4 regions of the Streptomyces sp. NPDC038213 genome follow, and region 4 is predicted to be linked to each of the others. Evidence: riboswitches for the same ligand, from Rfam matches in the RefSeq annotation. Region 4 holds a riboswitch; each other region holds the start of a gene.
The links. Region 4 has a riboswitch for cobalamin ahead of ACZ7JZ_RS28670 (cobalamin biosynthesis protein). Riboswitches for the same ligand answer to the same signal wherever they lie in the genome.

Region 1 (6,954 bases), on a different contig from region 4:
CAACCAGGACGTCGTGGACGACCCGGCGCTCGTGAACTCCGCGCCCTTCGAGGGCGGCTGGCTGTTCAAGGTGCGCGTCGCGGAGGAGCCGGCCGACCTGCTCACCGCCGACCAGTACACCGAGATCGCGGGCTGACCACCACCTAGAGGGAATCCGATGTCTGTTCTGAACACTCCCCTCCACGAGCTGGACCCGGACGTCGCCAAGGCCGTCGACGCCGAGCTCCACCGCCAGCAGTCGACCCTGGAAATGATCGCCTCGGAGAACTTCGCTCCGGTCGCGGTCATGGAGGCCCAGGGCTCGGTCCTGACCAACAAGTACGCCGAGGGCTACCCCGGCCGCCGCTACTACGGCGGCTGCGAGCACGTCGACGTGGTCGAGCAGATCGCGATCGACCGCATCAAGGCCCTCTTCGGCGCCGAGGCCGCCAACGTGCAGCCCCACTCGGGTGCGCAGGCCAACGCCGCCGCGATGTTCGCGCTGCTGAAGCCGGGCGACACGATCATGGGCCTGAACCTGGCCCACGGCGGTCACCTGACCCACGGCATGAAGATCAACTTCTCCGGCAAGCTCTACAACGTGGTCCCGTACCACGTGGACGAGACCGGCCAGGTCGACATGGCCGAGGTCGAGCGCCTCGCCAAGGAGTCCAAGCCGCAGCTGATCGTGGCCGGCTGGTCCGCGTACCCGCGCCAGCTGGACTTCGCCGCCTTCCGCCGGATCGCGGACGAGGTCGGCGCGTACCTGATGGTCGACATGGCCCACTTCGCGGGCCTGGTCGCCGCGGGCCTGCACCCGAACCCGGTGCCGCACGCCCACGTGGTCACCACCACCACGCACAAGACCCTCGGCGGTCCGCGCGGCGGCGTCATCCTGTCCACGCAGGAGCTGGCCAAGAAGATCAACTCCGCGGTCTTCCCGGGTCAGCAGGGCGGCCCGCTGGAGCACGTGATCGCGGCCAAGGCGGTCTCCTTCAAGGTCGCCGCCTCGCCCGAGTTCAAGGAGCGCCAGGAGCGCACCCTGGCCGGCGCGAAGATCATCGCCGAGCGCCTGGTGCAGGACGACGTCAAGGCCGTGGGCGTGGACGTGCTGTCCGGCGGCACCGACGTGCACCTGGTCCTGGTGGACCTGCGCAACTCGGAGCTGGACGGCCAGCAGGCCGAGGACCGCCTCCACGAGGTCGGCATCACGGTCAACCGCAACGCCATCCCGAACGACCCGCGGCCCCCGATGGTCACCTCGGGCCTGCGGATCGGCACCCCGGCCCTGGCCACCCGCGGTTTCGGCGCCGAGGACTTCACCGAGGTCGCCGACATCATCGCCGAGACGCTCAAGCCGGAGTACGACAGCGAGTCGCTGAAGGCCCGCGTCTCCGCGCTGGCGGCGAAGCACCCGCTGTACCCGTCGCTCTAGACGCGTACGGGAGGGGCCCGGCCTTCGTTCTCCACAGGCCGGGCCCCTTTTTCGTGCTTGTCGTTCTTTTCGCGCCGCCCGCGCTCCCCTGCTGCTCCTGCGGGCCGGGCCGGGGCGGCGTGAGGCGGCTCACGCCGGGGCGACGCCCGGCGGACGGCTCGGGCAGAGCTGCCGTTCACCTGGCCGCGATACGCTCTTCTGCCGGACAAAATCCCCGAAACGCCCCGCTGCTCCACCCCCTCACGCCCCCTCCTGCACCTCCCGCACCTCCTGCCCCCTCCCACCCCACGAGCTGACAAGGGAGTCCGCCACCGTGGCCATTTCCGTGTTCGACCTCTTCTCCATCGGCATCGGGCCGTCGTCCTCCCACACGGTCGGCCCCATGCGGGCCGCCCGCATGTTCGTGAACCGCCTGAAGAAGGACGGGGTCCTCGCCCAGACCGACTCGGTGCGCGCGGAGCTCTTCGGCTCCCTGGGCGCCACCGGGCACGGGCACGGCACGCCGAAGGCCGTGCTGCTGGGCCTGGAGGGGCACTCCCCCCGCACCGTGGACGTGGAGAGCGCCGACGACGAGGTCGAGCGGATCCGCCGCACGGGCCGGCTGCGCCTGCTCGGCACGGAGATAGACGATGCCCACGAGATCGCGTTCGACGAGCCGAACCAGCTGATCCTGCACCGCCGCCGCTCCCTGCCGTACCACGCGAACGGCATGACCCTCTTCGCGTACGACGCGGCCGGCACCCCGCTGCTGGAGAAGACCTACTACTCGGTCGGCGGCGGCTTCGTCGTCGACGAGGACGCGGTGGGCGAGGACCGGATCAAGCTCGACGACACGGTGCTGAAGTACCCCTTCCGCTCCGGCGACGAGATGCTGCGCCTGGCCCGCGAGACCGGGCTGTCGATCTCCTCCCTGATGCTGGAGAACGAGAAGGCCTGGCGTACGGAGGAGGAGATCCGCGCCGGCCTGCTGGAGATCTGGGGGGTCATGCAGGCCTGCGTGCAGCGCGGCATCTCCCGCGAGGGCATCCTGCCGGGCGGGCTGCGCGTCAAGCGCCGCGCCGCCGCCACGGCCCGCCAGCTGCGCACCGAGGGCGACCCGCTGCTGCACCGCAGCGAGTGGACGACGATCTACGCGATGGCGGTCAACGAGGAGAACGCGGCCGGCGGCCGGGTCGTCACCGCCCCGACCAACGGCGCGGCGGGCGTCCTGCCGGCCGTCCTGCACTACTACGTGAACTTCGTGCCCGGCGCCGACGAGGACGGCGTGGTCCGCTTCCTGCTGGCCGCCGGAGCCATCGGCATGCTCTTCAAGGAGAACGCCTCGATCTCCGGTGCCGAGGTCGGCTGCCAGGGCGAGGTCGGCTCGGCCTGCTCGATGGCCGCGGGCGCCCTCGCCGAGGTCATGGGCGGCACCCCCGAGCAGGTGGAGAACGCCGCCGAGATCGGCATGGAGCACAACCTGGGCCTGACCTGCGACCCGGTCGGCGGCCTGGTCCAGATCCCCTGCATCGAGCGCAACGGCATGGCGGCCGTCAAGGCCGTCACCGCCGCCCGCATGGCCCTGCGCGGCGACGGCAGCCACAAGGTCTCCCTCGACAAGGTCATCAAGACCATGAAGGAGACCGGCGCCGACATGAAGGTCAAGTACAAGGAGACGGCCCGCGGCGGCCTCGCGGTCAACGTCATCGAGTGCTGACCGCCTGACCGCCCGACCCCCTCCGCCGCCGGAAATCGGCGGCGGAGGGGGGAACCGGCGGGAGTGTGAGGGATGTCTCTTCTGGAGACAGCATTGTCCCCGCCTCAGGAGAACCGGGGGTCGTCATGCCTCACCGTTCCGTCCGCCGTCAGCGACTCGTGGCCGCGGCCACGGGCGTCCTGCTCACCGCCGGTGTCGCGCTCGCGGCCCCGGCTTCCGCCGCCGCGGCTCCGGCGGCCGCCGCGCCGCAGCTCACCGCCGCCACCCAGACCCCGCTCGTGGTCAACGCCCGCTGGGGCGGGCACTGCACCTTCGACCGGATCGTCGTGGACATCAAGGGCTACATACCCTCGGTGACCGTCAAGCGGGTGGCCGAACTGCGCTACGACGGGTCCGGGAAGAAGGTCCCGCTCGCCGGGAAGTACTTCCTGGAGATCCGGCTGAACCCGGCCCAGGCGCACAACGACGCCGGGCAGTCCGTCTACAAGGGCCCCAAGCTGACCAGGATCTGGCTGCCCAAGCTCAAGGGCCTCGCCCTCACCGGCGACTACGAGGGGTACGTGACCTTCGGCGCCGCCTTCACCACCAAGCCCTCCTACTCCACCTTCAAGCTCCACAAGCCGGAGCGCTTCGTCGTGGACGTCCAGCACAGGAACGTCTGCTGAGGACCGGCCCGCCCGCGGCCGGTGATCCACCCGGCCGCGGGCGGGCCGCAGCGCCCCCGCAGGTACGTACGTCCAGGTCACGGCAGGGGACCCGGGCCGAGGGGGCAGGTTGTGGGCGGCGGGGCGGCCGACTAGGGTCGTACGGCCTTGGTGTTCGGGAAACCGGTGGAAAACCGGTGCGGCCCTCGCCACTGTGATCGGGAAGTCCGGCTCCACTCCTGCGGGAAGCCACTGGTCCGCTGCGGGTGACTGCGAAGACCGGGAAGGCGGAGCCAGGGCGGCAACACCCGTGAGCCAGGAGACCGGCCGGGGCGCGTTGTCCATCCACGAGGTGCTGGAGAGGTCTCCCCACTCATGCATATAGCCGAGGGGTTCCTGCCCCCTTTGCACGCGGCCGCCTGGGGCGCCGCGTCCGCTCCGTTCGTCGTCCACGGCGTCCGGGCCCTGACCCGCGAGGTCAAGTCCAACCCTGAGAGCACCCTGCTGCTCGGCGCCTCCGGCGCCTTCACGTTCGTCCTGTCCGCCCTGAAGATCCCCTCGGTGACGGGCAGTTGCTCGCACCCGACGGGTACCGGGCTCGGGGCCATCCTGTTCCGGCCGCCCATCATGGCGGTGCTCGGCACCATCACCCTGCTCTTCCAGGCACTGCTGCTGGCCCACGGCGGTCTGACCACACTCGGCGCCAACGTCTTCTCGATGGCGATCGCCGGGCCCTGGGCGGGCTACGCCGTCTACCGGCTGCTGCGCCGCTCGGGCACCCCGCTCATGGTGTCGGTGTTCTTCGGCGCCTTCTTCGCCGACCTGGTCACGTACTGCGTGACCAGCGTGCAGCTGGCGCTGGCGTTCCCCGACCCGGGGACCGGCTTCGCCGGAGCGCTGGCCAAGTTCGGCGGCATCTTCGCCGTCACGCAGATCCCGCTCGCGGTCAGCGAGGGCCTGCTGACCGTCCTCGTCGTGCGGCTGCTGCGGCAGTCCAGCGCGGCCGACCTGATCCGCCTGGGCGTGCTCGGCCGCAAGGACGCGAAGACCGCCGGGATCACCGGGGACGCCGGGGGCGCGGACGGTGGCAGGGGTACGGAGTCGGGCACGAAGACGGAGGCCTCGGTCTGATGAGCCGGAACGCGAAGATCAACACCCTGCTGCTGCTCCTGGTCGCCGCCCTGGCGGTGCTGCCGCTGGCCCTGGGCCTGGGCGAGGGCAAGGAGGAGCCGTTCGCCGGTGCGGACGCACAGGCGGAAGCGGCCATCACCGAGCTGAAGCCGGACTACGAGCCCTGGTTCTCCCCGCTGTACGAGCCCCCGTCCGGGGAGGTCGAGTCGGCGCTGTTCGCCCTCCAGGCGGCGATCGGCGCGGGCGTGCTCGCGTACTACTTCGGGGTGCGCCGCGGCCGCCGGCAGGGCGAGGCGAAGGCGGCGGGTGCCGCCGCCGGGGGCGCTGCGGGCACCGCGGACGGGAACGCGTAGCCGGTGCTGCCCATCGACGCCGCGGCGCACGGCAGCCGCTGGCGCCGCCGCCATCCGCTGGAGAAGGCCCTGCTGGGACTGGGCCTGACGCTGTGTGCGCTGTGCCTGCCGCCCTGGCCGGGCGGTCCGGTGGTCGCGGCCGCCACCCTGGCGGTCCTGCTGGGACCGGCCGGGGTGGCTGCCCGCCAGCTGTGGCGGGCCTTCCGGATCCCGCTCGGCTTCTGCTTCACCGGCGCGGTGCCGCTGCTGTTCGCCGTGGGCGGGCCGGCGGGCTGGGTCTCCCTGGCCCCCGGCGGCCCGCGACTGGCCGCCGAGCTGCTGCTGCGGACCTCGGCGGCCTCCCTCGGCGTGCTCCTGTTCGCGTTCACGACCCCCGTCTCGGACGTGCTGCCGCGGCTGGTGCGGGCGGGGGTGCCGGCGCCCGTGGTCGACGTGGCCCTGGTGATGTACCGGATCGGCTTCCTGCTGCTGGACTCGCTGGCGCAGGTGCGGCGCGCCCAGGCCGCCCGGCTGGGGCACACGAGCCGGGCCGCGGCCTGGCGTTCGCTGGCCGGGCTGGGCGCGACCGCGTTCGTCCGGGCCTTCGACCGCGCCGGGCGGCTCCAGTCGGGGCTGGCCGGGCGCGGGTACGACGGCACCCTGCGGGTGCTGGTGCCCCAGGCGGCCGTCTCGGGCCGCTTCCTGACCGCCTCGGGCGCCCTGCTGGGCGCGGTCGTCGCGGTCACCCTCGTACTGAAAGGGCTCTGGCTGTGAGGCCGTTGGTGGAACTGGTCGATGCGCGGTACGCCTACGAGGACGGGCCGCCGGTGCTCTCGGGGATCGGCTTCGGCATCCCGGAGGGCCGGTCCCTGGTCCTGCTGGGGCGCAACGGCAGCGGCAAGACCACGCTGCTGCGGCTGCTCAGCGGGGGGCTGCGGCTGCCGCGCGGCGGGGGCGCACTGCTGCTGGACGGAGAGCCGGTGCGCTACGACCGGGCGGGGCTGACCCGGCTGCGGACCTCGGTGCAGCTGGTGGTGCAGGACCCCGACGACCAGCTGTTCGCGGCCTCCGTGGCCCAGGACGTGTCCTTCGGGCCGCTGAACCTGGGGCTGGGCACCGCCGAGGTGCAGGAGCGGGTGGACGCGGCCCTGGCCGCACTCGACATCGAAGCCGTGCGGGACCGGCCCACGCACCTGCTGTCGTACGGGCAGCGCAAGCGGGCCGCGATCGCGGGGGCGGTGGCCATGCGGCCGCGGGTGCTGATCCTCGACGAGCCGACGGCCGGGCTGGACCCGGACGGCCAGGAGCGGCTGCTGGAGGCCCTGGCGGGTCTGCGGGACCTGGGGACGACGGTGGTGATGTCCACGCACGACGTGGAGCTGGCCGTCCGCTGGGCCGACGACGCGGCCGTACTGGCCGCGGACGGGCTGCGCACGGGCCCGGCCGCGGAGCTGCTGTCGGACGCCGCACTGCTGCGCTCGGCGCGGCTGCGCCCGGCCTGGGCGCCGGCGGTGGCCGGGTTCCTGCGGGCGCAGGGGCTGCTGGCGGAGCGCGAGCCGGGGCCCCGCACCCCGGAGGAGCTGGGCTCCTGGCCCGCGGTGCGCGCCTAGGGCCTGTCTACGATGGCCGTATGTCGCTGCCGCACGCCATCCTCACCGCCCTGCTCGAAAGGCCTTCGTCGGGGCTGGAGCTGACCCGGCGGTTCGACAAGTCGATCGGGTACTTCTGGTCGGCGAC
Region 2 (6,954 bases), on a different contig from region 4:
CCGGAGGGCCGCTGCCTGGCCTTCCCGAACGTGCTCCAGCACCGTGTGGACGGCTTCCGCCTCGCGGACCCCACGCGCCCCGGCCACCGCAAGATCCTCGCGTTCTTCCTGGTCGACCCGTCGCAGCGGATCGTCTCGACCTCCGACATACCGCCGCAGCAGCCCTGGTCCGAGACCTCGACCATGACGCTGGAACAGGCGAAGACGTACCGCGAGGAGCTCATGAAGGAGCGGAAGTTCTTCGTCGACGAGCACAACGAGCAGCTCTACGAGCGGGAGTTCTCCCTCTGCGAGCACTGAGCCGCAGGAGAGGGGCGGGGGCAGCGGGTCCGGGGCGCTGCCCCCGGTTCCTCAGGGCGTCCGGGGGGCCGGTTCCTCCTTCCCCGGGAACGCGGCGGGCAGGGGCCGTTCGCGGTCGGGTACGACGCTGATGAACGGGACGCCCGTACGGGGGTGTTCGAGGACCTCGGCCTCGACCTCGTACACGTCGGACAGCAGTGGTGCCGTGAGGACCTCCCCGGGGGTCCCGGTGGTGACCACGCGGCCGCCGGACATGACGCAGATCCGGTCGCAGAAGGCCGCGGCCAGGTTCAGGTCGTGGAGGGCGACGACGGTGGTCACGCCGAGCCGCCGGACCAGCCGGAGGGCGTCGAGCTGGTGGCGCAGGTCCAGGTGGTTGGTCGGTTCGTCCAGGACCATGGTCCCCGTGCGCTGGGCGAGCGCGCGGGCGATCAGGACCCGCTGCTTCTCCCCGCCCGACAGCCGGTCGAACGGCGCGTGCGCGAGACCGGCGACGTGCAGTTCCGCCAGGGACTGCGTGATGATCTCGCGGTCCGCCGCGTCGTCGCCCGCGAAGGCCCGCTTGTGCGGCGTACGGCCCATCGCGACCACGTCGTACACGGTGAGCGCGAACTCGCCCGCCGTTTCCTGGAGTACGGCCGCCAGGCGCTGAGAGAGCCGCCGGCCGGGCATCCGCCAGACGTCCTCGCCGTCGAGGAGGATCCGGCCGGAGCTGGGCCGCAGCGCCCGGTAGAAGGTGCGCAGCAGGGTGGACTTCCCGGCGCCGTTGGGGCCGACGAGGCCGAGCACTTCGCCGGGGGCCGCGTGCAGGGAGGCCCGGTGGACCAGGGCCCTGCCGTCCACGACGACGCTGACCTCCTCGGCGCGGAGCGCCGCGGGGGCGGAGCGGGGGCCGGCGGCGGGGTCGGGGGCCGGGGGCTCGTGGGTCATCGGGCGGCCTTCCGTCGCATCAGCCAGAGGAAGAACGGGCCGCCCACCAGGGCGGTGAGGATGCCGACGGGGATCTCCTCCGGGGTCATCAGCGTCCGTGCCGCCAGGTCGGCGGCGATGAGGAAGGCGGCGCCCAGGAGCGCGGCGGCGGGCAGGGCGCGGCGGTGGTCGGCGCCCACGAGCAGCCGGACGACGTGCGGCATGATCAGGCCGACGAAGCCGATCTGGCCGCTGACGGCGACGATGGTGCCGATCATGAGGGCGACCAGGACGAACAGGGCGGCGCGGAAGCGGTGCACGTCCAGCCCGAGGGCCGCCGCGGCCTCCTCGCCGGCGAGCAGCAGGTTGAGGGAGCGGCAGACGCCCAGCAGCACGGCCGTGCCGGCCAGTACGGCGCCGACCGGGATCCAGACCGTCGCCCAGGTGGTGCCGGCCAGCCCGCCGAGCATCCAGCGGAGCGCGGACTGGGTCTTGTGCGGGTCGTTCGAGGTGACGATCAGGAAGCTGGCCAGCGCCGACAGCACCTCGGCCGTCGCGACCCCCGCCAGGACCAGGCGCACGGTGGTCATCCGGCCGCCCGAGCGGGCCAGGAAGTACACCGCGACGAGCGCCGCGAGGGCCCCGCAGAACGCGGCCAGGGGCAGGGTGAACAGCCCGAACACCGACAGGTTCAGCACCAGGGCCAGCACCGCGCCGACCGAGGCCCCCGAGGACACGCCCAGCAGCATCGGGTCGGCGAGCGGGTTGCGCACCAGGGCCTGGAGGGCCATGCCGGCCACGGACAGCCCCGCGCCGACGACCCCGGCGAGCAGTACGCGGGGGAGGCGGACGTCGACGACGATCGTCTCGCGCACCGGCGTCCAGGTCGCCTCGGCGAGCGCCGGGTGCACGCGGTGCACCAGGATGCCCCACACCTGCTCGGCGGGCACGCTGATCGAGCCCGCCGCGATCCCGGCCGTGGCGGCTGCGGCCAGCAGCAGTCCGAGCACGGCCAGCACCACGGGGTACGGGATCCCGGGCCGGCGCCCGCGCGCGGCGGGCCCGCTTCCGTGCCCGGGCCCGTCCACCTGTGCGGACGTGCGGGCTGCGGCTCTGCCGCCGGCGGGGCGGCCGCTCCCGGCGGGGTCCGCCCCTTCGGCCGTACGGGTCTCCACGTCGGTCACCGGACGCGGTCCGGGTGGAGCTGCTTGGCCAGCGACTCGACGGCCCCGGGCACCCGGACGCCGAGCACGGTCGAGGACAGCGGCAGCACCGCGAACCGCTTGTTCTTGATGGCGGGTACGTCCTTCAGCGCCGGGTGTGCGAGGAGGAACTTCTTCTTCTGCTCGACGGTCTGGTCACCGTAGTCGTAGATGACGACCACTTCGGGCGCCCGCTGCGCCACCTGCTCGAACGACACGTCGCCGTAGGCCTTGTCGAGGTCCGCGAAGAGGTTCACCCCGCCCGCGAGCCGCATCATCTCGTTGCCCATGCCCGCGCCGCCCGCGGTGAACGCCGTCTTGTCGCCGCTGTCGTAGACGAAGAGCTTGAGCGGGGTGGCCCCCTTGAGCTGGCCCGCGACCCTGTCCAGGGTGGCGTGCAGGCCCTTCAGCCGCTCCTCGCCCCGCTCGGGCACGCCGAAGATCTTGGCGAGCGTGCGGATCTCCGCGTCCATGGCGGCGACGGTCACCGGCCCGGTGGGGCACTCCTCGGTGTTGAGGTGGGTGTTGATCCCGGCCTTGGCGAGGGCCGCGCGGCTGCGGCCCTCCTTCTCGTCGAAGGTGGAGGACCATCCGCCGTAGACGAAGTCGGGCTCGGCGGCCAGCAGGGCCTCGAAGGAGGGGTACTCCTCGGAGATCACCTTCACGCTGTCGTACGCGGCCTGGTACTCGGGGAGGATCTTGTCGTCCAGGTAGCCCGTGCCGACCATCGACTTCTCGACGCCGAGGGCCAGCAGGGCCTCCGTCGCGTGCTGGTTGAGCGAGACGGCCCGCTGCGGCGGGCGCTTGTACGTGGTCTTCACGCCGCAGTTGTCGACCGTGACCGGGAATCCCTTGGCGGAGGCGCCGGCGGCACCTGCCGAGGAGGAGTCCGCGGGGGAGGACGTGCTGCCTCCGCCGCAGCCGGACACCAGCACGGCCAGGGCGCATGCGGACAGCACGGATTTCAGGGGGTTGCGGGGCATGGATGGTCCTCTCACCGCAGTCGGATCGGATGGTCTGGACGCCCGGTTCGACGCGCCCTGCTGCGACTGCTGCTGCAACTTAGAGGCAGTTGCACACAACATGCAACAAGGGTCGGAGGGGCGGCAGGGCTCGTGGGGGTGCAGGGGATCGCGCGCGCCCCTCCGCGCCCCGGGCAGCAGAAACCGCCCTGTCGGCCCGCGGTCGCGAAGGTCCGGAGGGACAGGGGAGGGGCAGGGGAGGGCAGGTCGGAGAAGGGGGAGCGGAGGGGCGTGCGGCTCTCGCCGATCCGGCAGCGGGGCTCGCCCCGCGGTACAGCCGCCCGCGAAAGGTCCCCCGCTACGCGGGAATCGGCGCGGGGGCTTCGAGTGCGGGGACGGGCCGCGGCCGGCCCTCGGCGTCGATCGCGACGAACGCCAGCGTCGCCGTGGCCACTTCGGTCGCGGGACCCGAGGCGTTCCAGCGCTCCGCCCGGACGCGTACGCCCACGGTCATCGAAGTACGCCCGGCCCGCTCCAGTTCGGCGTCGACGCTGAGCAGGTCACCGGCCCGCACCGGCGCGAGGAACGCCATCCGGTCCACGGCCACGGTCACGGCGGGGCCGTCAGCGTGCCGTCCGGCCGCGGCGGCCGCCGCATCGTCGATGAGCTTCATCACGACGCCGCCGTGGATGGTGCCGTACAGATTGGTGTCGTGCTCGCTCATGATGTGGGCGAGGGTCACCCGGGAATCGCCCGGGACCTTGGCTGCGCACCCCACGGTGCCTGCGGTCGTACCGGCCACGTCAACTCTCCTTCGCGAGTCGCGGCAGAAAGGCCCGGGGGTGGACTCCCGGACCCTGTATGCGCCTTGGGCATACAGGCAGTGGCAGGTCTTCGGACTCGCGGGCGGGCCTGCCGGATCTCCCGGCGGGCTCCTACTGGCCGTCGCTTCCCAGGACCGTTGTCCGGTCCCAGTGCGTATGACGGCGGTCGTTCCCACTCACCGCTGCGGGGCAGTCCCGGATTCCCACCGGGTTCCCTCTTGCGACGCATCCCGCCTGGCGGACGGGGCGAACCAGCTGCCCGCCCAGCCTACCGGCACGGACCGGCGGCCCGGCAGGGCCCGGTGGTGAGGGCCCGGACACACCCGCGGCGGCCGGCCTGCTCCCCCGCCCGGCACCGCCCCGGGTCTGCACCCGCCCCGTCAGCGGTTGATCCGGCCGATGAGGACCTTGGCCGACGTCCCGTGCGCGGAGGAGAAGAAGTCCCGTGCGGGGTCGACCGGTTCGCTCGTCCGGTGCAGACCCGCCTGCCGCTGCTGCGCCGCGCGGTGGCGCCGCCGCGGCGGGGGCGGGGCGCGCGTCCACGGGGTGGGCCAGCGCCCACCTCATGCGGGCCGGGGTCCAGTAGGCCTCCACCACCGCCCTGGTGTGCTGCGCCGCCTGCGAGACCATCCCGTCCCCTTCGACCCGCACGGCAGGGGCGGGCGCGGCGGCGGCCGGGGCGCCGGAGGCCCCCACGCCAGCAGGACCCGGGGAAGGGGGGCATTCCGGCCGGGTACCGGCGGTGCGGTCGCGGGCGGTGGTGCGGGTGCGGCATCCGGCCGCCGGGCGCATCGGCCGCCCGCGGGCCGGCAGAAGCCGGGGGCGGGGACGCGGGGGCCTGGCCGGAGGGCGATGGCGCGCGGTCGGCGGCGGGGGCTCGGAGGGCCGGGCGCCGTGCCCCTCCTCGACTGCGGTGCGGTGCACCTACGATCTGGGTGACCGTCAGGCGGTGGCGGCCGGGCGCGCATTGGGCAGGGCAGGCAGGGCAGGCAGGTCAGATCAGGTCGGGGAGGGAGTGCGATGGGGCTCGTGCTGGGGATCGACGGCGGCGGTTCGCATCTGCGCGCGGCGCTCGCCGACGCGGACGCGGAGGGGGACGCCGGCGCGGACGGGCCGTACCTCGCCACGGCTTCGGCCGGGGCGGGCAACGCCCGTACGGTGCCCGAGGCGCTGCTCGCGGAGAGGCTGGCGCAGGTCCTCGGCGGCGTACTGGCCCCGGGGCGCGCCGGGAGCGTGGTCGCCGTAGTCGCCGGGTTCGCCGGGGCCGGGAACCCGGGGCGGCAGGGGGACAGCGGACGGGCGCTCGCCGGGCGGGCGCTGCACACCGCCCTGGCCCGGGTCGGCGTGGCGGGGGCCCGGGTCAGCGTCGTCGCCGACATCGAGATCGCGTTCGCTGGCGCGCCGGGCCTGCCGGCGGACGGGCTCGCGGTGATCGCCGGTACGGGGGCTGCGGCCGCCCGGATCGGCGGTCGTCGCCTGGCCGCGGCCTCCGACGGCTGCGGATGGCTCACCGGGGACGACGGCAGCGGCTTCTGGATCGCCCGCGAAGGCGTGCGCCGCGCCCTGCGGGCCCTGGACGGGCGGGGCCCGGCGACCCTGCTCACCGGTCGGCTGGCCGAGGTCTTCCAGGCACCGGCCGCCGACACCGCGTCCGTGCGCTACGCGCTCATCGACGGCGCCCGCGGCGAAGCCGAACCCGTCCGGCTGGCCCGGCACTGCACGCTGGTCGTGCAGGCGGCACGGGACGGCGACCCGGTGGCCGCCGGGATCCTGGACGAGGCGGCGGACCTGCTGGCCGAGAGCACGGCCGCGCTGCGCCCCGCGGCGGGCGAACCGCTGGTGACGGCGGGCGGACTGCTGGGCCCGCAGGGCCCCCTGCTGTCCCGCCTCGCCGCCCGCACGGCCGCGTGGGGCCTGGTGCCGCACCCGGTCCCGGACGGCCTCGGAGGCGCCGTCGCCCTGGCCCGCGCGGGGAGTCGGCCGTGAGGAGGGGAGGGTGCGGCGCGGGCCGGCGTGACTGCGACTGGACGCGGGTCGGGCTGGGCGTAGCGGGGGCCGGGTAGGGCGATGTCAGGGGCGTACGGTCCTGGCCTGCTGTACCGCTCCGGATGGGGCCGTACCGCCCCGGCCTGTACGCGTCGCAGCCCGCCGCCCGTAGCCGTAGCCTGTGGGCCCCGGTGGGCCGGTCACCGGCGGCGGCTGTGCAGTGCCTCCGCGAGGGTTACGGCTGCCGGGGCGAGGCGGGTTTCTCCGTCCTCCACGTCCCAGAGGGCGTTCTGCAGCAGCCGGCCCAGGGTCCAGCCGGTCGCGCGGGCACGGTCCAGGCCGAGGGTTTCGGTGAGCAGGTCGAAGCGGCGCCGCACGATGCGCGGGGCGTCGCCCTTCGCGACCACGTCGTCCCACCTGCTGTCCAGCGCGGGCCACAGGTCGAATCCGGGGTCGCCGGCCAGCGGCTCCGGGTCGATGGCGATCCACGGCTCGCGCCGGGCGGCGAGCACGTTGCCGTAGTGCAGGTCCCAGTGCAGCAGCCGGTCCCCGGGCTCGGGGGCCAGTTCGGCCACCGCTGCCGCCCAGCCCCGCAGCAGCCGGCGGTCGGCCGGTTCGGCCAGGTGCGCGACCGCCTGCGGGACCTGGTCCAGCATCTCGGCGGCGATGTCGCCGAGGCTGCGCAGGCCCACGGGAGCGGGGACCGCGACCAGCCGCGCGTGGAGGGCGGCGAGGATGCCGATCGCCGTGTCGTCGTCTTCGAGGGAGGCC
Region 3 (6,954 bases), on a different contig from region 4:
GCCCGGGGTGACCGGGGTGATCTTGCCGACGGAGGCGGCGGCGGCCATGGCCTCCGCGAAGGAGCCGGCGGCCGGCTTGAACTGCGCGGCGTCCGTGTTCGGGAGCAGCGCACCCTCGGTGGCGGCGGCGTACTTCGTCATGAAGTCCTTGCCGGCGGCCAGGGCCAGCCACTCCTTGGCGAGGTCCTTGTTCTTGGAGCGCTCGGCGATGGCGAGGTTCGAGCCGCCGAAGAAGGTGGCGCCCGGCTTGTCGGCCGTCTTGCCCGGGACCGGGAAGTAGCCGAAGTCGGCCTCCTTGCCGGCCTTCTTGATCGCGTCGATCGCGCCGCCGGCCTCCCAGCCGAGGCCGATCCAGGACGCCACGCCGCCCTTGGGGACCACGTCGGTGGACTGCTGCGGGGTCGCCTCGTCCTTGTCCTTCGGAGCGGTGGAGTAGCTCTGGAGCTTCTTGTAGAAGTTCATCGCCGCGGCGGCCTGGTCGGTGCCGAGCGCGCCCTTCCACTTGTCGCCGTCCTTGACCGCGAGGTCGCCGCCCTCGTCCCAGATGAGACCGGCGAGGACGTACCAGCTCTGGCCCGGAAGGTAGATCGGCTGGGTCTTGCTGTCGGAGGCCTTCAGCTTCTCCAGGCCGGCGATCCACTCGTCGCGGGTCTTCGGCGGGGTGACACCGGCCTTCGCGAAGGCCTTCTTGTCGTAGATCACGGCGCGGTTGGCCGCGTACCACGGGGCGGAGTACAGCTTGCCGTCGTACTCGGCCGAGGCCAGCATGCCCTTGTTCCAGGCGTCGGCGCCGAGCTTGGCCTTGTCCTCAGTGAGGTCGGCGAGGCCGCCGGTGACCGCGTAGCCCGCGGTCTGGGTGTTGCCGAGCTCCAGGACGTCCGGCGGCGTGGACTCGGAGAGGGCCGTGGTGACCTTCTCCTGGATGCCGTTCCACTGCTGCTTCTCGACCTTGACCTTGACGCCCTTGTGCTTGGCCTCGAACGCCGCGTTGACCTCGGCCATCCAGGCGTCCGGCGCAGAGCCGTCCATGACCCAGACGGTCAGGGTCTGGTTGCCGCCCGCCGCGGGCTTGCCGGTGCCCTTGTCGTCGTTCGAGTCACCACACGCCGCCAGGCCGATAACCATGCCCGCGACACCAACCGCCGCGATGAGCTTGCGCTTCACGCCACCCTCCTCAGGGATGCCTGAACTCCCCCTGCCCGCCGACGGTGACATACGCCAAGTACTGCCCGTGGGGCCGGGATCTGATCCATATTGGTTTAGACCAGTAGCTTGGAGCTTGGCCTAGACCTTTGGGGGTGTCAAGGGTCTAATAAACGAGGTGTCAGTCCGTTATCGGACCGACACCTCAGGGAGGGGCGAGGTCCGTGCTCCGGCCCGTGTCACGATGTGACCGCACACAACGGAGGAGCCGGTGACGGCAACGAGACTGGAGTCGGGAAGGCGGGCGGCGATGGCCAGCGAAGGGGTGCTCACGGAGCCGGAGGGCGGGGCAGCCACTCGTACCGCACGCGTGCCCAAGTACTACCGGCTCAAGCGCCATTTGCTCGATATGACGGAGACGCTCCCGCCCGGCACCCCGGTGCCGCCGGAGCGGACCCTCGCGGCCGAGTTCGACACCTCCCGGACCACCGTCCGGCAGGCGCTGCAGGAGCTCGTGGTCGAGGGGCGGCTGGAGCGGATCCAGGGCAAGGGCACCTTCGTGGCCAAGCCCAAGGTCTCCCAGGCCCTCCAACTGACCTCGTACACCGAGGACATGCGGGCCCAGGGGCTGGAGCCGACCTCGCAGCTGCTCGACATCGGGTACGTGACGGCCGACGACACCCTCGCCGGCCTCCTGAAGATCACCACCGGCGGGCGGGTGCTGCGCATCGAGCGGCTCCGGCTGGCCAGCGGCGAGCCCATGGCCATCGAGACCACGCACCTGTCGGCCAAGCGCTTCCCGGCCCTGCGGCGCTCGCTCGTCAAGTACACCTCGCTGTACACCGCCCTCGCCGAGGTGTACGACGTGCACCTCGCCGAGGCCGAGGAGACCATCGAGACCTCCCTCGCGACCCCCCGCGAGGCCGGGCTGCTCGGCACCGACGTCGGCCTGCCGATGCTGATGCTCTCCCGGCACTCCCTGGACGCGGACGGCGAGCCGGTGGAGTGGGTGCGCTCGGTCTACCGCGGCGACCGGTACAAGTTCGTCGCCCGGCTCAAGCGCCCGGCGGTCTGACCTTCACGGAACCCTCACCGGACCTCCCGTACCGGATTGCGGACGCGGTCTTACGCACAGCGCTCGTCCCCCCGTAGATTCCTGCGCCCGTACAGGTGATCAACGAGGGGACGAGGGTCATGCTGGAACCAGGATCAAACGGGACGGAACAGGACCCCGGGCCCACGCGGTCCCCGAGGCGTATCTCCCCCAGGTCGATCGCCGTCTGGTCCCTCGTGGCCCTGGTCGGGGCGGCCGGCTGGAGCGTACTCGCGCTCTCCCGGGGCGAGGAGGTCTCCGCGGCGTGGATGCTGGCCGCGGCGCTCGGCTCGTACGCCATCGGCTACCGCTTCTACTCCCGCTTCATCGCCCACCGGGTGCTCCGGGTGGACAAGACCCGGGCCACCCCGGCCGAGCGCCTCGACAACGGTGTCGACTTCCACCCGACCGACCGGCGCGTGCTCTTCGGCCACCACTTCGCGGCGGTCGCCGGGGCGGGCCCGCTGGTCGGCCCGGTGCTCGCCGCGCAGATGGGCTACCTGCCGGGGACCATCTGGATCGTGGTCGGCGTGATCTTCGCCGGTGCGGTGCAGGACATGGTCACGCTGTTCTTCTCCACCCGCCGCGACGGCCGCTCCCTGGGGCAGATGGCCCGCGAGGAGATCGGCCCCTTCGGCGGCGCGGCCGCGCTGATCGCCGTATTCGCGATCATGATCATCCTGCTGGCGGTGCTGGCGCTCATCATCGTCAACGCCCTCGCGCACTCGCCCTGGGGCGTCTTCTCCATCGGCATGACCATCCCGATCGCCCTGTTCATGGGCGTCTACCTGCGCATCCTGCGCCCGGGCCGGGTCACCGAGGTCTCCCTCATCGGCGTCGCCCTGCTGCTCCTCGCGATCGTCGCGGGCGGCTGGGTCGCGGAGTCCTCGCTCGCGGACTTCTTCACGCTGGAGAAGGAGACCCTGGTCGTCTGGATGGTCGCGTACGGCTTCCTGGCCTCCGTCCTGCCCGTCTGGCTGCTGCTGGCCCCGCGCGACTACCTGTCCACCTTCATGAAGGTCGGCACCATCGCCCTGCTGGCCCTCGGCGTGGTCATCGCCATGCCCGTGCTGAAGATGCCGGCCGTCACGGAGTTCGCGAGCCGCGGCGACGGGCCGGTCTTCGCCGGCTCGATGTTCCCGTTCGTGTTCATCACCATCGCGTGCGGCGCCCTGTCCGGCTTCCACTCCCTGGTCTCCTCGGGCACCACCCCGAAGATGATCCAGAAGGAGACCCAGGTCCGGATGATCGGGTACGGGGCCATGCTCACGGAGTCCTTCGTGGCCGTCATGGCGATGATCGCGGCCTGCATCATCGAGCCCGGCCTCTTCTTCGCCCTCAACTCCCCGCCCGGGGTGATCGGGGCCACGGTCGAGAGCGCCTCGCAGGCCGTCGGGAACTTCGGGTTCACCCTCTCGCCCGCCGATCTGGCGAAGGCCGCCTCCGACGTGGAGGAGGCCACCCTGCTCTCCCGCACCGGCGGGGCGCCGACCTTCGCACTCGGAATGTCGGAGATCTTCTCGGCGGTGGTCGGCGGGGCCTCGATGAAGGCCTTCTGGTACCACTTCGCGATCATGTTCGAGGCCCTGTTCATCCTCACCACCCTGGACGCGGGCACCCGCGTGGGCCGCTTCATGCTCCAGGACACCCTGGGCAACGTGGCCAAGCCCTTCAAGCAGGTCAGCTGGAAGCCGGGCGTCTGGATCACCAGCGCCCTGGTCGTGGGCGGCTGGGGCTACTTCCTGTGGGTGGGCGTCAAGGACCCGCTGGGCGGGATCAACCAGCTCTTCCCGCTGTTCGGCATCGCGAACCAGCTGCTCGCCGCCGTGGCCCTGGCCGTGTGCACCACCCTGCTGGTCAAGTCCGGCCGCCTGAAGTGGGCCTGGGTGACCGCCGTACCGCTGGCCTGGGACGCGACCGTCACCCTGACCGCCAGCTGGCAGAAGATCTTCTCCGAGGACCCGCGGGTGGGCTTCTTCGCCCAGCGCGACAAGTTCCAGGCCGGCATCGACGCCGACAAGGTCCTGCCGCCCGCCAAGTCCATGGACGAGATGCACACGGTGGTCACCAACGCCACCGTCGACGGGGTCCTCTCCGCCCTCTTCGCCCTGCTCATCGTCGTGGTGCTCGTGGACGCCGCCCGGGTCTGCGTCAAGGCGGTCAGGCGCCCCGGGACCGTGGAGCTCCACGAGGCGCCCTACCAGCGCTCCCGGATCACCGCCCCGGCCGGGCTGATCGCCACCCCGGAGGAGAAGGCGGAACTGGCCGCGGCCGCAGCCGCCGCGGCGGCCGGCTCCGGCGACCCCGACGACGGCCGCGCCAAGGTGCCGGTCGCCTGATGTCCGCGCGCGAGCTCTGGGGCCGGATCCGCTTCTACGTCCGCGAGTTCTCGGGCGAGGCGGCGTACGACCGGTACGTCGCCCACGCCCGCGGCCACGACCCGGACGCCGCGGTCCTCAGCCGGCGCGCCTTCGAGCGCGCCCGCACGGACGCCCGGGAGGCGGACCCCCGCGAGGGCTTCCGCTGCTGCTGAGCGCCCGCACACTGCGGCGTACGGGGCCCCGCCGGCCACCCCCGGCGGGGCCCCTGCCGTACTCCCCGTACGCCCCCGCCCGCGCCCGCACTCCCCCGCCCGCCCTCCGGCGCCCCCGCCCCCGTCCGGCACACTCGACGGCATGGACATCGTCATCAGGGAGGCGCGGCCCGGGGAGTACGCGGACCTCGGGGAGATCACCGCGCAGGCCTACCTCGCCGACGGGCTGCTCGACGCCAACGCCGGCGGGGACTACGCCTCCGTGCTCCGCGACGTGGCCGCCCGCGCCCGGGACTCCGAGGTGCTGGTCGCCGTGCGCGGGGACGGTCCGCTGCTCGGCGGGGTCGCCTTCGCGCCGCCCGGCAGCAGCTACGCCGATATCGCGGGCCCCGGCGAGGCCGAGTTCCGGATGCTCGCCGTGGCCCGGGAGGCCCGCGGCCAGGGCGCCGGAGAGGCCCTCGTACGCGCCTGCATCGACCGGGCCAGGGCCCTGGAAGGGGTCCGCGCGGTGGTGCTCTCCACCCAGCCCGCCATGCGCGGCGCCCACCGGATCTACCACCGGCTGGGCTTCGTCCGGACCCCGGAGCGGGACTGGTCGCCCGTACCGTCCGTACCCCTGATCACCTACGCGCTGGAGCTGAACGCGCTCGATCAGTAGTCGACTCGACACAACATCTAGGGGGTCCCACAGGAAGGGGCCCCCACATGTATGCTCATCCCTGCTGTCGCCGCAGGGGAATCCGGTGCGAATCCGGAACTGTCCCGCAACGGTATGAAGTGCACCCTTCGTGCGCTGCGAGTCCGAGGACCTGCCGACCGCCTGATCCGGCCGACCGGCCGGACGCAGACCACGTCCGGGCCTCGCGATTTGGGCTGGTGGACGCCGTGCGGTGAGTTCGTGTGACCTGCCACGCCCGCACGCGCCCGCCCGCGCCCTCCCGCCAGGCCCCGGAGCCGAGCGAGGGAGAGCCCCCCACCGTGACCATCGCGCCTGCCGCATCGCGCGCCGAGTCCGACCAGCCCGCCGACCCGGCCGAGACCGGGGGGCCCGGGGCCGCGCTGCTGCGCACCCTCACCGAGCTCACCGCCGACCTGCCGGACACCGACCCCGGCCGGGTCGCCGCCGCCGCCCTGCGCGGCCGCAGCGCCGCCGCCGACGAGGCCGAGCTGCGGGGGCTGGCCACCGAGGCGGCCGCGGGGCTCATCTCCGAGGACCCCGCGTACTCGAAGCTCGCCGCGCGCCTGCTGACCCTCGCCATCGCCGACGAGGCCGCCGGCCAGGGCGCGACCTCCTTCTCCGCCTCCGTGGCGACCGGCCACCGCGAGGGCCTGATCGCCGACCGCACCGCCGAGTTCGTCCGTACGCACGCCGCGCGCCTGGACTCCCTGGTCGAGCACTCGCTCGGCGAGGGCGCCGACGACCGCTTCGGCTTCTTCGGCCTGCGCACCCTGCACAGCCGCTACCTGCTGCGCCACCCGATCACCCGGCAGGTCGTCGAGACCCCGCAGCACTTCATGCTGCGCGTGGCCTGCGGACTGGCCGAGGACGACAGCGTCCGCGCGGTCGAGGAGGTGGCCTCCCTGTACCGGCTGATGAGCCGCCTGGACTACCTGCCCTCCTCCCCCACGCTCTTCAACTCGGGCACCCGGCACCCGCAGATGTCCTCCTGCTACCTGCTGGACTCCCCGCTGGACGAGCTGGACTCGATCTACGGCCGCTACCACCAGGTCGCCCGCCTCTCGAAGCACGCCGGCGGCATCGGCCTGTCGTACTCCCGCATCCGCGCCCGCGGTTCGCTGATCCGCGGCACCAACGGGCACTCCAACGGCATCGTGCCGTTCCTGAAGACCCTCGACGCCTCCGTCGCCGCCGTGAACCAGGGCGGCCGCCGCAAGGGCGCCGCCGCCGTCTACCTGGAGACCTGGCACGCGGACATCGAGGAGTTCCTCGAACTGCGCGACAACACCGGCGAGGACGCCCGGCGCACCCACAACCTCAACCTGGCGCACTGGATCCCGGACGAGTTCATGCGCCGCGTGAACGCCGACGCCCCGTGGTCGCTGTTCTCCCCCTCCGACGTGCCCGAGCTCGTCGACCTGTACGGCGAGGAGTTCGACGCGGCGTACCTGAAGGCCGAGGCGGCGGGGCTGGCCCGCAAGACCATGCCCGCCCGCGACCTGTACG
Region 4 (6,954 bases):
CCACGAACCGCACCACGACCCCCGGTTCGGCGGCCAGCGCGTCCACGTCCGTGAAGTTCGACATCAGCGGCACCGCGCAGACGGCGACCCGCAGGACGTCCTCGCCCACCGGCGGGGCCACCACCGATTCGCGCACCGCGCCCCGCAGCGATACCCGCAGGCCGTCCTCCTCGTCGATGCCCAGCCCGTGCTGGAAGGGCAGGACGCCGTAGGTGGCGCGGCCCGTGAGCCCGCGGAGCATCTCCATCCCGGGCTCCAGCAGGGAGACGTCCCCGCGGAACTTGTTGACCAGGTAGCCCGCGATCAGCTCCTGGTCCCCGGGGGCGAGCAGGGCCGTGGTGCCGAAGAAGGACGCGAACACCCCGCCCCGGTCGATGTCCCCGACCACGACGACGGGGAAGCGCGCGGCGCGCGCGATGCCCATGTTGACGATGTCGGTGCGCCGCAGGTTGATCTCGGCCGGGCTGCCGGCCCCCTCGCAGATCACGGCGTCATACGTGCCCCGCAGCTGCTCCAGGCAGTCCGTGACGATGCCGAGCAGCTGCTCCTGGCGGCCGCCGTGGTAGCCGCGGGCGCTCATCTCGCCCACCGGCTTTCCCAGCAGCACCACCTGGCTGCTGCGGTCGCTGCCGGGCTTGAGGAGCACCGGGTTCATCAGCGCCGTGGGCTCGACCCGGGCCGCCTGGGCCTGCATGGCCTGGGCCCGGCCGATCTCGGCGCCCTCGCGGGTCACGAAGGAGTTCAGGGACATGTTCTGCGCCTTGAACGGCGCGACCTTGACGCCCTGGCGGGCCAGCCAGCGGCAGATGCCCGCCGTGACCACGCTCTTGCCGGCGTCGGAGGTGGTCCCGGCGACCAGCAGCCCGCCGCCGCGCCGCCCGCCCCCGGTGCCCGTACCGCCTCTTCCGGGCCCGCTCTGCCCCGTACCGCCCTGCCCGGTGGCGCCGCCGCTCATCGCCGTCCCTTCCGTCGCCGTGTCCGCAGTCCCGAGACCAGCAGCCGGCCCGCCGCGCAGGTGCCCAGCGCGATCCAGGTGACCTGCCGGGAGAGGCGTACCGCCCGTTCGATGTCGGCGGCCGCTACGGGCCGCCCGGCCGCGCCGTTGAGCACCGCGCGGTGCTCGACGCGGCCGCCGTACGCGAGCGTGCCGCCCATGCGCACGCCCAGGGCCCCCGCGAAGGCGGCCTCGACCGGCCCGGCGTTCGGGCTCGGGTGGTCCGCCGCGTCGGCACGCCAGGCCCGGACCGCCCCCCGACGGTCCGGGCCCGCCAGCACGGCCGCGGCCGCGGTCAGCCGGGCGCCCGGCCAGCCGGCCAGGTCGTCCAGGCGGGCCGAGGCCCAGCCGTAGCGCAGGTAGCGGGGGGAGCGGTGGCCGACCATCGCGTCGAGGGTGTTCACGGCGCGGAAGGCCAGCAGTCCGGGCACGCCGAGCGCAGCGCCCCAGACGAGGGCGCCGACGACGGCGTCGGAGGTGTTCTCGGCCACCGACTCGACCACGGCGCGGGCGATCTGCTGCTCGTCCAGGGAGTGCGGGTCGCGCCCGCACAGGTGCGGCAGGCGCTCGCGGGCCACGTCGGCGTCCCCCGCGGCCAGGGCCCCGCCGATGGCGCGGGCCTCGCGGCCCAGCGAGGTGCCGCCGACCACGGTCCAGGTGGCGGCGGCGGTCAGGGCGATCCGGGCGGCGGCGGGCCGCGCGCGCACGGCGCGGGCGGCCAGGACCCCCAGCGCGGCGGCACCGCCCGTGCACACCACGGTGTGCAGGGCCCCGAGGGCCCGCTGGCGGGAGGGTTCGGGCCGCCAGAGGGCCCGTTCCACGGCGGCGGCGGCACGTCCGAAGGCGGCGACGGGGTGGCCGCGGCGCGGATCGCCCAGGATCCGGTCCCCGATCAGCCCGGCCGCCGCACCGTACGCAAACACGCGATCGGCACGCATGGCAGGTGTGTGTCCTCACTCAGGGTCCGCGCCCTGGTTCGACGTGACCGGCGGTGAGAGTCTCCTGGCTCCCGGATCGGCGCCTCCCCCGGCCTTCCAGCCCGCAGGGGCCGTGACGCACGGTGGGGGAGCGCTCCCCGGTGACAGTGGCGGGACCGCGCCGGATTCACACCGGACTTCCTCTCCTGCCGCCGTAATGGCTCGGGCAGTCCACCACGCACCGCGATGGCCCGTCAACTCGCCGTTGACCTGCGCAAGGACAGTGTGCGCAGGCCCACACGGGGTCCGGGGCGCGGCCGGGGCCGCCCCGGAGCGGACCGCCCGCCGCCCCACCCGCCGCACCGCCCGCCCGGCACCCGCCGGGGTGTGCGAAAGCTCCCCCGCAGGCCGCTGGTGGGGCCTGGCGGGGGAGCTGTGTTTCCCGGGTTTCCCGGGGTTCTCGCGGCTCGGGTTCCGCAGGTCAGACGACGATCAGGTAGATCCCGTAGCTGACGGCCGCGGCGCAGACGGCGAAGGCCGCGTAGGCGCCGGAGCGGGCGAGGACGGCGCCGCCGCCCCGCTGGACCGCTGCCTCGTGCTTCGAGAGGCCGACGAGTCCCAGGACGAACAGGGCCACGAGGCCGATGGTGGCTCCGAGGCTGACGCCGAAGACGGAGCCCAGGGCTGCCCAGTCGATCTTCATAGCTTCAGGTTCCTCTGCAGTGCTCGGTGGGTCCGGTGCGCGGTCAGACCGCGGCGGCCGGAGCGGCCGGGGTCTCGCCCGCGGTGTGCGGTGCCGGGATGGTGGCCTTGAGGTCCTCGTCGGTGACCGCGGCGGTGGTGCCGGCCGGCGGCGGGGTGACGGCCGCGATGGCGGTGGTCACGACGCCGGGCTCGTCGCCCCCGGTCTCGTTCACGTTGGTGTGGTCGACGACCTGGCGGCGGGAGATCAGCCAGATGGCGAGGCAGGAGCCCACGAGGAAGACGGTCACGGCGGCGATGCCGACGTCGCCGATGCGCATCACGTACTCGGCGCCCGCGCCGACCAGTGCGGCGGCCGGCAAGGTCAGGCCCCACGCGACGAACATGCGGGTGGCGGTGGACCAGCGGACCACACCGCCCTTGCGGCCCAGGCCGGCACCCATGACGGCGCCGGAGCAGGAGTGCGTGGTGGAGAGGGAGAAGCCCAGGTTGGACGAGGCCAGGATGACCGCGGCGGCCGAGGTCTGGGCGGCGAAGCCCTGCTGCGGCTGGAGGTCGGTCAGGCCCTTGCCCATGGTGCGGATGATGCGCCAGCCGCCCAGGTAGGTGCCGAGGGCGATGGCCACACCGGCGGAGACGATGACCCAGACCGGCGGGTTCGAGCCGGGCGCGAGCGCGCCACCGGCGACGAGGGCCAGGGTGATGATGCCCATCGTCTTCTGGGCGTCGTTGGTGCCGTGCGCCAGGGAGACCAGTCCGGCCGAGGCGATCTGGCCGGCGCGGTAGCCCTTGGCCGAGGTCTTCTCGTCCATGCCGCTGCCGAGCTTGTACGTCAGCTTGGCGGCGAGCAGCGCGGCGACACCGGCGACCAGGGGCGCGGCGACCGCGGGGATCAGCACCTTGGTGACCAGCGTGCCGCCGTTGACCGCACCGAGGCCGGCGGAGGCGACCGCGGCACCGATCAGACCGCCCATGAGGGCGTGGGAGGAGCTGGAGGGGAGGCCGACCAGCCACGTCAGGAGGTTCCAGAGGATCGCACCGACGAGCGCGGCGAAGATCACTTCGGGCTGGATTCCCTCTTCGTTCACGAGGCCCTTGGAGATCGTCTTGGCGACCTCCACGGACATGAACGCGCCGACGAGGTTGAGTACGGCGGACATCGCCACCGCCGTCTTGGGCTTGAGGGCGCCGGTCGAGATGGTGGTGGCCATCGCGTTGGCCGTGTCGTGGAAACCGTTCGTGAAGTCGAACACGAGAGCGGTGATGATCACGATCCCGAGGAGAAGCGTTATGTGCTCCATTTACCCAGGCTTCTGTTTGAGGTCAGTGGCTCGGCGACCGTAAGCAACCTGAGTGAACGGAAGATGAACTGGGACGGGCGCAGTGGTGTACCCGCCCGGGGGAACGCCTGGCCGTATGACCCGATTTTGGCCGCCATGGCTGGATATATACAGGTCAGAGCTCGGTAAACGGAACCCGACCGGAACGGCTCCGACCGGTTTCGGCCACCCTGCGGAGAGATCCAGATCACCCTCCGGACTGGCCGCCTCGCCCCACCCGCCCGAAACTGGAGCGGTGCGCACCGCAACAGCGACGGCAGCGGCCGTCACCACCCTGATCGGCGCCGGAGCGGCCGCCGTCGCCGCCGGCCGGTACGCCGGGGACGCGGCTCTGCGGCCCGGTCCCGGCCGGCCCCTGCCGGGCGGCCCCCGCCTCGCCGTCCACGGCACCGCCGCCGGCCGGGTCGAGCTCACCCGGGCCCTGTCCTCCCTCCTCCCCGGCACCTACGGGCTCACCGCCCCCGGCGTCCACGCCGTCGCCGGCCCCGTGCTCGACGGGGTACCGCACCGCCCCGACACCGTCGTACGGCGGCTCGTACGGGTCACCCACGGCGTCCTCGAACCGGGACTGCGCGTCGCCCTCACCCCCCAGCTCCACGTCGGCGACCCGCGCAGCGCCCTCGGCCTCGACCACGCGGACGTGGACGTACCCGGCGAGCTCGGACCGCTGCCCGCGTGGTTCGTCCCCGGGGCCCGCCGCACCTGGGTGATCGCCGTCCACGGGCTCGGCACCACCCGCGAGCACCCCATGAACCTGATGCCCTTCCTGCACGCCCTGCAGCTCCCCGTCCTCTCCCTCGGGTACCGCAACGACCTCGGCGCCCCCGCCTCTCCGGACGGCCTCGGGCACCTCGGGGAGTCGGAATGGCGCGATCTCGACGCCGCGATCCGCTACGCCGTGCGCTTCGGCGCCGACCGCGTGGTCCTGCACGGCTGGTCCACCGGGGCCGCCATGGCCCTCCACGCCGCCTCCCGCTCCGCCCTCCACGGGCGGATCGCCGGACTCGTCCTCGACTCGCCCGTCCTCGACTGGCACCTCACCCTGCGCGCACTCGCCGCCGCCCGCGGCACCCCCGCCCCGCTGGTCCCGCTCGCCGTCCGCGCCGCCGAGGGCCGGGCCGGACTGCGCGCCGCCCGGCTCCCCGCGGCCGCCGACCCCGCCGGGCTCAAGGTCCCCGTACTGATCTTCCACGGGCCCGACGACGCCCTCGCCCCCTGGGAGCTCTCCCGCGCGACCGCGGAGGCCCGCCCCGACCTCGTCACGCTCCGCACCGTCCCGCGGGCACCGCACGGCGCCATGTGGAACGCCGCCCCCGGGGAGTACGAGGAGGCCCTGCGCCGCTTCCTCACCCCATTGATGTGAACGCCCCGCCCGCTTGACGTCCGCCCCACCGCCGCCGGAGCCCGGCCGGAGCCCCGCCGGGGCCCTGCGGGCCGCCCGGCGGCGGGATCCGCACCCCCTGGCCGGATTCCGCCGGAACGCCCCCTGCCGGAGGGCCCGGCCGGGCGGCTTGTCCCGGTCTGCGGGCCCCGTCACAGGCAGTAATGGCCGGTTCCGTTTGGGCTTTCGGCCGTGACCGGCGAGACTGCTCCACGTGACGTCCCGAACGCCTGATGAGCAGTTGGCTCGCGACTCCAGACTCCGACTCGTCTCCCCGCGTGCGCTGACCACCGCGCGGACGGCCGTGTCGAACCGGCGTACCCGGACCGCGCCACGCCCGCCCGAGGGCACCCCCGGCCCGGCCGAACTCGCCCAGCGGGCCAGGGCCTCACTCTCCGACTCCGCCCGACTCGCCCGCTGGGCCGAGCGGCACTTCACCGCGCCCCCGGCCGCCGCGGGCAGCCCCGAAGCCCCCGGCCCCCGGCCCCTGCTGGCCGGCGCCGAGGTCGAAGAGGCCGCCGCCGCCCTGGGCCTGACGTCCGGACAGGTCCGCGTCGGCTGGGACCGCGCCCGGCTCTCCGGGCTCGTCGAGGTACACGGCGGCCGGGCCCGCCCCGGCTGGCGGCTGCACGCCTGGGACCGCGACGACCAGGCCGTCCTGCGCGGCTGGGTCGCCGTCTTCGACGCCTGGTCCCTCATCCACCCCGCACCCGACGGCATCGACCCCGCCGCCGTGGCCGAGGTGGTCGAGGCCATGCCCCAGCTGCTCTCCCTCCTCCAGCTCTCCGCGGGCCCCGTCACCGTGCCCGCCCTCCTCGACCTGCTCGCCCAGCGCGTGGCCGAACTGCGCGACGAGCGCTGCGAGGTCCCCTACGGCGAGGATCCGCAGCCCGCCCCCGCGGCCGACCCCGCCACCCTGTCCCGGCTGCTGCGCTGGGCCCTCGGCTGCCTCGGCGCCGTCGACGCCCTCACCCTCGGCCCCGCCCGCGCCACCCTCACCCCCCTCGGCAGCTGGGCGGTCTGGGTCAAGCTCGAACAGATCTGCGTCGCCGCCCAGAGCCCGGCCGGCAACATCGAGCAGTCCGCCGCCGCCATGCTCCGCGGCTGCGCCCGCCTCACCCCCGGGCCCGCCCGCGCCGAGTACCGCGCCTGGCTCGCCGCCCGGCCCGTCGGCAGCGCCGTCGCCGAACTCCTCCAGGCCGCCCGTGGCGAGGACGCCCTCGTGCGCGGACTGGCCTTCGAGGCCCTGCGGGTGGTCGGCGCCCCCGCCGAACCGGAGGTGCGCGCCACCGCCGACGAGGCCGCGCTGCGCCCCTACGCCCTGCTGTGGCTCGCCGAGCACGACGGGGCCGACCCCGAGGACGCGCACGAGGCCCTCACCCGTGAGGAGTCCACCTGGCTCTGGGTGGACACCGCCGCGGCCGTCGCCGACCACGGCGAGGCCGAGGTGCTGGTGCGGCACCTGGACGCGGCCGTGCGGACCACCGTGCCGCACCTGCTGGACGAGGTACGGGCCGTCGGCCACCCCCGGACCGTCCAGGTCCTCATCGCCCTGGCCGCCGCCCACCCCGACCCGGCCCTCGCCAAGGCCGTCCGGCGGGCGGCGTTCCAGGTCCACAC

Region 1: it holds a riboswitch for cobalamin, as region 4 does, so the genes downstream of both, ACZ7JZ_RS24675 (energy-coupling factor ABC transporter permease) here and ACZ7JZ_RS28670 (cobalamin biosynthesis protein) in region 4, are expected to answer to the same signal.
Region 2: it holds a riboswitch for cobalamin, as region 4 does, so the genes downstream of both, ACZ7JZ_RS13720 (acyl-CoA thioesterase) here and ACZ7JZ_RS28670 (cobalamin biosynthesis protein) in region 4, are expected to answer to the same signal.
Region 3: it holds a riboswitch for cobalamin, as region 4 does, so the genes downstream of both, ACZ7JZ_RS19720 (ribonucleoside-diphosphate reductase subunit alpha) here and ACZ7JZ_RS28670 (cobalamin biosynthesis protein) in region 4, are expected to answer to the same signal.

What each region holds. Positions count from the first base shown of each region.
Region 1 covers NZ_JBVJYM010000020.1:76,465-83,418, forward strand. Annotated here, with positions in the region: gene gcvH (glycine cleavage system protein GcvH) at 1-136, shown strand, start outside; gene glyA (serine hydroxymethyltransferase) at 158-1,414, shown strand; gene ACZ7JZ_RS24665 (L-serine ammonia-lyase) at 1,728-3,110, shown strand; gene ACZ7JZ_RS24670 (AMIN-like domain-containing (lipo)protein) at 3,236-3,775, shown strand; cobalamin riboswitch at 3,907-4,100, shown strand; gene ACZ7JZ_RS24675 (energy-coupling factor ABC transporter permease) at 4,130-4,885, shown strand; gene ACZ7JZ_RS24680 (energy-coupling factor ABC transporter substrate-binding protein) at 4,885-5,238, shown strand; gene cbiQ (cobalt ECF transporter T component CbiQ) at 5,242-5,991, shown strand; gene ACZ7JZ_RS24690 (ATP-binding cassette domain-containing protein) at 6,000-6,827, shown strand; gene ACZ7JZ_RS24695 (PadR family transcriptional regulator) at 6,848-6,954, shown strand, end outside.
Region 2 covers NZ_JBVJYM010000007.1:72,932-79,885, forward strand. Annotated here, with positions in the region: gene ACZ7JZ_RS13700 (DUF4246 domain-containing protein) at 1-300, shown strand, start outside; gene ACZ7JZ_RS13705 (ABC transporter ATP-binding protein) at 352-1,230, opposite strand; gene ACZ7JZ_RS13710 (FecCD family ABC transporter permease) at 1,227-2,393, opposite strand; gene ACZ7JZ_RS13715 (ABC transporter substrate-binding protein) at 2,390-3,394, opposite strand; partial or broken gene ACZ7JZ_RS13720 (acyl-CoA thioesterase) at 3,765-4,097, opposite strand; cobalamin riboswitch at 4,242-4,469, opposite strand; gene ACZ7JZ_RS13725 (N-acetylglucosamine kinase) at 5,218-6,183, shown strand; gene ACZ7JZ_RS13730 (aminoglycoside phosphotransferase family protein) at 6,384-6,954, opposite strand, start outside.
Region 3 covers NZ_JBVJYM010000013.1:75,522-82,475, forward strand. Annotated here, with positions in the region: gene ACZ7JZ_RS19695 (extracellular solute-binding protein) at 1-1,164, opposite strand, end outside; gene ACZ7JZ_RS19700 (GntR family transcriptional regulator) at 1,454-2,218, shown strand; gene ACZ7JZ_RS19705 (carbon starvation CstA family protein) at 2,338-4,575, shown strand; gene ACZ7JZ_RS19710 (YbdD/YjiX family protein) at 4,575-4,769, shown strand; gene ACZ7JZ_RS19715 (GNAT family N-acetyltransferase) at 4,912-5,427, shown strand; cobalamin riboswitch at 5,479-5,600, shown strand; gene ACZ7JZ_RS19720 (ribonucleoside-diphosphate reductase subunit alpha) at 5,748-6,954, shown strand, end outside.
Region 4 covers NZ_JBVJYM010000028.1:63,365-70,318, forward strand. Annotated here, with positions in the region: gene ACZ7JZ_RS28665 (cobyric acid synthase) at 1-955, opposite strand, end outside; gene ACZ7JZ_RS28670 (cobalamin biosynthesis protein) at 952-1,932, opposite strand; cobalamin riboswitch at 1,991-2,114, opposite strand; gene ACZ7JZ_RS28675 (hypothetical protein) at 2,393-2,614, opposite strand; gene ACZ7JZ_RS28680 (inorganic phosphate transporter) at 2,658-3,914, opposite strand; gene ACZ7JZ_RS28685 (alpha/beta hydrolase) at 4,189-5,316, shown strand; gene ACZ7JZ_RS28690 (hypothetical protein) at 5,549-6,954, shown strand, end outside.